Regions from separate parts of the Paenibacillus sp. KN14-4R genome, predicted to be linked through region 3. Evidence: riboswitches for the same ligand, from Rfam matches in the RefSeq annotation. Region 3 holds a riboswitch; each other region holds the start of a gene.

Region 1 (2,201 bases), 550 kb from region 3:
AACAAGCCATAGTGTGGAGTGCTATACCCTTGGTGGCGGCCATACCGCTTGTGATTCCTTCTTATACATACCGGATGCAAAAGTTATTTTTATTGGTGATTTGGTCGCAGTAGATAACCATATGTCCATTATGGATGGAAACATTACCGAGTGGATTTCGATTCTAGAACAGCTTAAGACTTGGGACATTGCGTATATTGTATCTGGTCATGGACCGATTGGTGGGAAGGAATGGATTACGAAAGCAGCCGATTACTTACGTGATTTGCTTGAAGCATCGGAAGGGCTTAAAGCGCAGGGCGTAACGCCGGACCAGCTTGGAAATGTCGAAGTTCCTGCACCTTACAAGAACTGGTCAGCGGCTATGGTTTATACAAACAATATGAAGCACTTACTTAGTAACGTTTAATATACCGAAGTATACAAACCCCATCATCCCCTTCCTAGGTGGATGGTGGGGTATTGTCATGCAGCGAATGTGATCGGATGGGAATGGATTTACTTGCTTCTGGACTTGTCTTTTTTATCTGAGGATCGAGTTGTTGTGTTTTTATTCGCATGTCCCTGTTGTTTAGACATAGTAAATTCCTCCTTCGCTATCTGTTTATGAACCAAGTGTTATTGTTTGTACATCAAAATCATGTTATGCGTGACATAAACAAAACCCCGCATCCTCCTATACAAGTGGATTGCGGGGTTTCGCTATGAAATGCTTGAACTTATGTTGATTTACTCAACAGCAGCTAGCGTCTTATATGCACTATCATCAAGCACGCGACGTGCTGTGACATAACGGGTCGCATAATAAGACTCGCTTAGCTTGTTCTTGACGACGCCTGCATTCGTTGCCGAATGAATAAATTCACCGTCTCCTAGATAAATACCGACGTGAGAGATCGTACGGCCACCACCTGTTGCGAAGAACACAAGGTCGCCAGGACGGAGATCACCTTTACTCACTTTCTCACCCTCACCGCTTTGCCCTCCAGAGCTGTGCGGCAAATCGATGTCGAATTGGTTAAATACATAACTTGTGAACCCGGAACAATCGAAACCTTTTGTTGTCGTTCCAGCCCATTTGTAAGGCGTACCTACCAATGATTCGACGGACTTCTCAAGTGATGTCGCTGCGAAAGCGTTACCAGTTGAGAAGCTTAAAACAAAAACTAGGCTTAATACTAGAGCTACATACTTCTTCACTTACGTATTGCCCCTTCCTCTGCCTACGAGGTTAGCTAAGGGTTCGGTTGAAGGTTCCCTATGATCACTCAAATGCGAGATCAATTCACCCAAAGAATGGTTCCCCCGTTTCTCTAAAAAGAGAATTCGGCTGTTCTGATTTTTTTCGACTTTATTAAATTCGCCATCATTTGTGATTATCCTGCCGAAAAAACAAATTATTTAAAATAATTGTTTATTTTAAAGATCAGTCTAAAGATAATAGGTTGTACAGTTTACTTATTCCACATCTTCTTATTCCATTGGCTAAATCTTTGTGGTACGTTTTCTATCATTCTAACACTTCTTATTATTCTTGAAATCGGACAGAAGGTGTGATTGAGAGCATTTTGCTAGAATCCGCGAGGGGCTAGACAGGAAGTGGAAATAGTCTATCGAAGGTAAAAATAGTGAACTTACTACGAAATGAAAGTTGCAGATGACAAACAAAAAACAATCGATAGTAGAGCATAAGCTCTTCCTCGATTGTTATTTTAGTTTATAGCGTTACATTTTTCGATGACCAAAGCTCATATTGTGTTGCGATGGACCACACTTTAAGGAACATCTCAATGAAGGGGTAAGCCTGATAAAGCAAGAGTGCAAGAAGTCCTGCCCAGATGTAGGAAGTCGTCATAGCGGCAGCTGCGAATAGGCAAGTGATGAGTAAGAGTATGAATGATAATCCGATGATCTTAGGACTAAGACGCAACCAAGTGAGGATCGAAGAGAATGCTTTTACACGGTGTACGCACCCGAATTGAATATACATGAAACATAAATTGATGAGATAGCCATACAGGAGATACCCCGCGATCCAGGGGAGTATGCCTTGGACGAGTCCGTCATAGCTCGTCGCATGCTGATACACAAATGTGACTTTGGGAAACAACCATAGGAGTGGTGATAACGTTAAGACGACCTGAATCATGTAGTAGAGTAGGAAAGGAGCAGTGAGCTGCTTAATTCCAGCGACGAATCGG
Region 2 (2,201 bases), 500 kb from region 3:
GACCTAGAATATGTTTAATGGTTGTACTTTTCCCGGCGCCATTTAAACCGATTAGGCCAACCATCTCTCCTTTTTTAACAGAAAATGTAACGTCCTTCAGGATCGGTTTGCCTGGTAAATAACCGCCATATAAATTTGTGATTTGAAGCATGTCCGTCATAAGTCCCACCTACCTATTCATTGGAAATAGTGCGCTAGAATTAGGGTCTCAGATCCAAATTTCCGCGTTAAAAAAGAGCCCTTTTCACACAAAATAGTAACATTAACCAATAAAAATGGCAAAAACAGGAGCATTCATAAGAAAAATAGGGTTATCGAGAACAAATAAGTAAGTTTTACCAATAAAAATGATAATTTTAGCCAAATTTGATCAAATAGTTCGCTTTACAGGTTCTTAAGTTCAAAGTAATATTCTTGTCATATAACTTAATTACGATCATTCATTTCTTATCGCTGAGTTTCCATTTTGGGAAACGGGGGAACCGCTGTAAAAACTGGGACCAAAGTAATTGTCTCGGTTGTAGCAGAAACAATTGGGGTGAATCCTTGGAAGTAAGTTTAACTTCGGTTAACACTTATGGGCCAAGGTAGGGCGACTCTCGCGCCCGAATCCGTCAGCTAACCTCGTAAGCGTATTTTTGAGAGGGAATCATTATCGTTGTCGTGTCTACACATGTGTGTACAGAGACCGCGGGAAGATTTCTCTTCTTCCTCTTGGTCTCTTTTTATTTCACAATTGGATTAGCAGGAGTTTGTCTTTTGTTTAATCATAACCGTGATGAAGGAGGTGGACGAGGAAGGTTCGAACATTTCACTTATGGAAATGGATCGAATTCACGGACAGTTAACCATAATTTAAATCTATCAAGTCGCGTCAATTCTAATCATGCGTAAAACTCGACGGCGAGGCTTTGAAGGAGGACCGAAGAAGTGGGAAATATCTCAGATTTAGAGACCCATGTAAAACGATCATCCAGCATGTCCTTCGTAATGCGATGGAAGCGTGAAAACTTGCGTTTGATCTCAATAATATCTATCACTTCAATCGCTATGACTTTCATGTTTTTGGTGTTGTTATACGGTACGGCTACCAAGAGCGTATCCGTAGTTGTGAACGGACAAGAAACCATTGTAAAAACAAAACAATGGGTCCTAAAACGCCTACTGGATGAACAAGCTATTCGGGTTGGAGAACACGATCGAATCTCATTAGCCCTTGATTCAACAATCAAACAAGGTCAAAAGATCATAATCGATTATGCTTCACCAATTCAGATAACAGCAGATGGAGATACCGCAACTGTGTACACTGCCGCTAAAACGGTGGGAGAAGTATTGAATGATTCACATATAAAGCTAGGGGAACTTGATCGAGCGATACCAGCGTTAGAGCAGCCAGTCGCTGCCGGTACTGATATTAAGATTATTCGAGTTCGTAAGGAAACAGAAAAGATTACAGAGACGATTCCGTTTGAGACTGTTAAACAAGATGAAGCCAAGCTTGCCAAAGGGAAAGAGCAAGTCGTTCAACAAGGTAAAGAAGGCACAAAAGTGAAGCAGATGGAAAAAGTGTATGAAAATGGTGTGCTTATCTCCAGTAATGTACTTGAGGAGTTAGTGCAGACGCCAAGCGTGGAAAAGGTTATTGCGGTCGGAACGAAGAAAGAAGTCAGCACGCTAAGTGCAAGTAGTACAGATGGATTAGCAAAAGGTAAGAACTTTGCAGCCAAGCAAATTTTAAATAATGTTTCTTTAACTGCCTATTCTGCAGGTGATGGTGGTAAGGCAAAAGGAACCCCGAACTATGGCATGACTGCCACAGGTACAAGAGCTGTTGAAGGAAGAACGATTGCCGTGGACCCTAATGTAGTTCCATTAGGATGGTGGGTGTACATCGAAGGAATTGGATACCGTCGAGCAGAAGATACGGGTAGTGCTGTGAAGGGTATGGTAATGGATGTATACTATGACAGTGCAGATTATGTGAACCGTTTCGGTCGTAAACGGGGATATACCGTATATGTAATAGGACCTAAAAAACCGGAGACCGAGTAAAATTACCGATTTTGGGAAATATATTGTATACTTTATAGATGGAGAATTGCAAAGAAGAGGGAGTCCCCTCTTCTTTTTGTGCGTATAAGTGTGTTTTGAAAGGAAGGGAGCGGGAGCTTATGATCCAAGAAATAATCGTTGTCGAA
Region 3 (2,201 bases):
ACGATTTACTTCATTAGTCGTATAAGGCATCGGTTTGGAGCGTTCGATGAGATTTGGTACAGAGATGCCAACAAAACCTTGTTTACTCTTATGCATATGAAGATCGGACGAGAGAACAGCTAGGTTCGTTGTAAAATCCTCAACTTGAACTTGAGGTAATGTTGGTATTTTATCTAATGAGAAGTATAAATAACGTTTATTCCAGTTCACATAACCAGGTTGAAAGGAAATGATCAACATATCGGAGTCGGAAGGATCACTGGCTTGAACCTTGTAAATGAGCAGTCTATTCTTACTTTTACTAGGTGAAATCCATTGCACACCGTTCATGTCTGGCATGAATAACACAATAATAATAGGAACTGCACTAGCTGCATAAATAAAATAAATCGATTGGAACACAAATGCTAATGCGCAAAGTATGATAAACGCAATGATCGACACATATAACCATATATAGTTCTTTTTCTGCAATGTTTTACACCACCTGTCAGGATAATATCTTAAACTCCAAAAAAACTCAACAGTTTTTATTTTAACATAAGAGATAGGTTCATAGCTATTGTAGATGTATGGAATGTGTAAATAATGTGGAAATTTGAAGAACTAGCGTGATGGAAAGAGCAATTTAGAGATGGAGTATGCAAAAGGTCATCTTTTTCTACTGATATGAAGCTATGCAAGAGTTGGGGAAACTTTACAAAAAAAATGAGCGAGCGTAGTATTCTGTCTGAAAGATGCTGAATCTCTCCAGAATGAGAGAACGGGGGAACCAATAAGATGATCATGCATAATTCGGTGTGAGAGCCGATTCTTGTATGGTTAAGGGGTGAATCCTTGTGTTATGCAAGGTAGGGCGACTCTCACCGTCCGAATCCGACAGCTAACCCCGTAAGCAAAAGTTAGAGACAGGGGATGGAAGAGAGAGATGGGTAATCAGAATGAATTGATATTGGTGGTTGGATATACGGAAGCTTCAGAACAGTTTATTGGTGCATTACAAAGGTTGAATAAGCCCTTTGCTGTGCTAACGAATAATAAATCGGAGTATAAAAGGCTGTTAAAATCGGGTGTGGAGCAGATTGTACTGATCAACACTTCTGAACTCAGCACGTGGATTGTTCCCGCACATGCGTATAGCCAAATTTATTTATTTGAACAAAGTTTACCGTTATGCTGCAGATTTATTCAAATATGCCGTTCCTGGACGAGTGAGCCGATCTATGTCATTACAAAAGAGGTTCAACCCCGTCTTATTTATAAAGGATTGGGTGCTAATTATGTGATTCATACCCATAGTAATGATGTGACTTTCTTGCTTGAAAATGCAAATTGATATCAAATAAGTAAAAAACGATGAAAATCATAGCTTGAAGGAGATATTGGAAGATTGAAATGAAAGTAAGCGTTATTCTAGCAAAGTAAGATCATTTTCTTGCAATTACCACGCTTTACAAAAAACTGTGTGAGGCGTATGATTCGTCTCATGATTTAGAAATTAAACAGTTTTCAGTTCTGAATCGCTTAATTTCCATGAGGAAAACGGGGGAACCAAACAAGTGGTAAATGTCCGATGTGAGAGTCGGATATGTACTGCAAATGGGGTGAATCCTTGCGTTATGCAAGGTAGGGCGACTCTCACCGCCCGAATCCGGCAGCTAACCTCGTAAGCGTTGACTGGGAGAGGATGATGAATTTATTAGTTGATATATAAATGTCTTTATCGCTGAGTTCCTGCTCATGAGCAGGAAGCGGGGGAACCAACGAGACCTGAAACACAAATCAGTCTCATGGGGTGAATCCTTGTGTTATGCAAGGTAGGGCGACTCTCAAGCGCCCGAATCCGACAGCTAACCTCGTAAGCGTACGGAGAGAGGCAACGATTGTCGCGCTAGACATGGTGTTATTCACTGTGCCAAGAAGCCCGCGAGAAGAGTTCCTCTTCGCGCGAAGGCTTCTTTTTTGTTGCCTATTTTTAAAGAAAATGGTTAGATTGCGAGATTTTGGAGGAGTGATTTCGGGTGATGATCATCTATATGATTCTGGCATTAGCAGGTATGTTCGCCTTATTTCTTGGGTTCTTATACGGATGCGGACGCATTGTCGATGAGGCAGGAGGCGAAAGCTGATGACAATCGTTTTGGTGCTTACTAGTCTTGTATCTATTTATCTGGTATATGCACTTATTAATCCAGAAAAAT
Region 4 (2,201 bases), 850 kb from region 3:
ACAATGGTGCCGTACCTAACTATGGAACAGGATTTGCGCCGTACTTCTTATCCCTTGGATTGTTCGTAGGTGCATTGATGTTAACAATCGTATACTCAATGAAAAAACCTGCGATCACACCGCCCAACTCATTTAGTTGGTTTATTAGTAAATTCGGTGTAATGCTTGTCGTGGGTGCGCTTCAAGCAGTGCTGGCAGATATAATCTTGCTTGGTGGATTGAAGTTGGAAGTGCAAAACGTTGGATTGTTCATCTTACTCAGCTTAGTAACGAGCTGGACTTTCATGGCGATCTTGCAATTCTTGGTTACAGCATTTAACGATGTTGGACGCTTCCTTGCAATCTTGCTTCTTATTGTACAACTAACAACTTCAGCAGGAACTTTCCCAATTGAATTAATTCCAGATATACTACAACCGTTTGGCAAGCTAGTACCAATGACTTACTCTGTAAGTGGATTTAAAGCTGTCATATCGAGCGGTCAAATGAATGACTTCTGGAGTAATACAATTGTCCTAATCGGATGGATTGTTGGAATGGGTGCTTTAACTTGGGTTACATTAAAAATCAATTTAAAAAAGAACCCGAATCCAGTAATTGCTTCTAATGAAGCTGTATAGAAGCAGTGTAGATTAGAAAAATGGAAACCCGCGAAGCCAGGTGCTTCGCGGGTTTTTGGTATATTTTAAGAAAAAGATTAGAATCAATTTCCTTAAATGAAAATTTTCTAATCTGCGATTCATTGATCAAAACTAGCAAAATATGATAATCTGTTAAAGTCAAATAGATAATTTGTCGAATCTGGCTTAAACATAAAGTCAGTACGGGGGACCGATTTACTTGGGGTGAATGTTCGTGTTATATGCGATCTAGGGAGCAACCTTCTTCCCGAACCCGTCAACTAACCTCGGAGACACTGGGAGGTATTACCGTTTGAAAACTTTATTTAAAACCGTAGTATTATCATGTGCTGTTCTGGGAAGTGCTTTCGTGATCGGACAAACAGCAAGTGCACAAACAGCAAATGAAGATGTCAAAATTCAAGTCAATGATCGTTTAGTTGATCTGAATACGGATCCATACATTGGCGAGAACAACTCGTTAATGGTGCCTGTACGTCAATTGTTTGAAAATATCGGCTACACGTTGACTTGGAATCAAGAAGGCGATGAAGTTGGACTTACTGTACATAATGACAAACATAATTTCAAACTGACGACTGGCAGCACAAAGATGACGGTTGACGACAGAAAAGTTGAGTTAACAACTAAGCCTGTGATACATAACGGGGTAGCATTTGTTCCTGTACGATTGATGGCTGAACACTTAGGTTTTATTTTACAGTGGGATGATAAGAATGGAATTGCGATTCTTGGCGTAGATGGCAACTTCCATGCACCTGCATGGTATGCACCACCGAAGAAGCCTGAAATTAGCGTACAACTCATTGATACAGCGAATCAATATCTAGGTGTTCCATATGTGTATGGAGGAACTTCACCAAGTGGATTTGATTGCTCAGGTTTTGTAAGTTATGTGTTTAAAAAGTACGGATATGATCTTCCACGCACATCAAGTGATATGTACAGTGTTGGAAAATCAGTAAGCAATTTGCAAGCTGGTGATCTTGTTTTCTTCGCTGAAGGCAGTCGCGTATCGCATGTAGGGATTTATATTGGCGATGACAAATATATTAATGCAGTATCTGGCCGTGGGCGTAGCGTAATGGTAACAAGTCTTTCCTCCAGCTGGAGTGCGAAGTATTATGTTGGCGCTAAGCGCGTTCTTTAAAAGCCATAAGATAAGAAGCCACAGACAGCCATATGCTGATCTGTGGTTTTTTTCATTGAATAATTAAAATAGACAAATACTCAATTCTGCTATATAGTGGTATAGAACTTCAAAAAACAAACGGGGTGCTGGGATTTTTGGCCGGCTGAGATTGTATTCCACAAAATACTGACCCTTGAACCTGATCTGGATAATGCCAGCGTAGGAACCATGATTTTGTTTGTGCATGCACAAAAATGCTGGCTCCCGTTGGGGAGTTTTTTTGTTGTCATAGAAAGATTCTCGTCGAGAGAAAAGGAGAGAGCGACATGAAGCAATTGAAAGTAGGTCTTGCGGCTGTTCTTGTACTAACGCTGCTCATGCTTACAGCTTGCGGTAAAAGTGAGCAGTCTGCAAACGAATCGAAAGGT

The links. A riboswitch is a leader RNA that binds a small molecule or an ion and turns the genes downstream of it on or off. The one in region 3 is predicted to bind cyclic di-AMP.
Region 1: another riboswitch for cyclic di-AMP. It lies ahead of ACSBOP_RS19525 (C40 family peptidase); the one in region 3 lies ahead of ACSBOP_RS16680 (hypothetical protein).
Region 2: another riboswitch for cyclic di-AMP. It lies ahead of ACSBOP_RS19270 (G5 domain-containing protein); the one in region 3 lies ahead of ACSBOP_RS16680 (hypothetical protein).
Region 4: another riboswitch for cyclic di-AMP. It lies ahead of ACSBOP_RS12380 (C40 family peptidase); the one in region 3 lies ahead of ACSBOP_RS16680 (hypothetical protein).

What each region holds. Positions count from the first base shown of each region.
Region 1 covers NZ_CP197466.1:3,955,923-3,958,123, reverse strand. The annotation lists gene ACSBOP_RS19530 (MBL fold metallo-hydrolase) at 1-409, shown strand, start outside; gene ACSBOP_RS19525 (C40 family peptidase) at 730-1,200, opposite strand; cyclic di-AMP (ydaO/yuaA leader) riboswitch at 1,206-1,342, opposite strand; gene ACSBOP_RS19520 (hypothetical protein) at 1,718-2,201, opposite strand, start outside.
Region 2 covers NZ_CP197466.1:3,905,358-3,907,558, reverse strand. The annotation lists gene ACSBOP_RS19275 (ABC transporter ATP-binding protein) at 1-160, opposite strand, end outside; cyclic di-AMP (ydaO/yuaA leader) riboswitch at 442-650, shown strand; gene ACSBOP_RS19270 (G5 domain-containing protein) at 931-2,055, shown strand; gene rnmV (ribonuclease M5) at 2,175-2,201, shown strand, end outside.
Region 3 covers NZ_CP197466.1:3,409,226-3,411,426, reverse strand. The annotation lists gene ACSBOP_RS16685 (hypothetical protein) at 1-474, opposite strand, end outside; cyclic di-AMP (ydaO/yuaA leader) riboswitch at 729-913, shown strand; gene ACSBOP_RS16680 (hypothetical protein) at 929-1,336, shown strand; cyclic di-AMP (ydaO/yuaA leader) riboswitch at 1,512-1,688, shown strand; cyclic di-AMP (ydaO/yuaA leader) riboswitch at 1,715-1,881, shown strand; gene kdpF (K(+)-transporting ATPase subunit F) at 2,129-2,201, shown strand, end outside.
Region 4 covers NZ_CP197466.1:2,564,067-2,566,267, reverse strand. The annotation lists gene ACSBOP_RS12385 (YhgE/Pip family protein) at 1-620, shown strand, start outside; cyclic di-AMP (ydaO/yuaA leader) riboswitch at 784-928, shown strand; gene ACSBOP_RS12380 (C40 family peptidase) at 934-1,791, shown strand; TPP riboswitch at 1,903-2,017, shown strand; gene ACSBOP_RS12375 (ABC transporter substrate-binding protein) at 2,100-2,201, shown strand, end outside.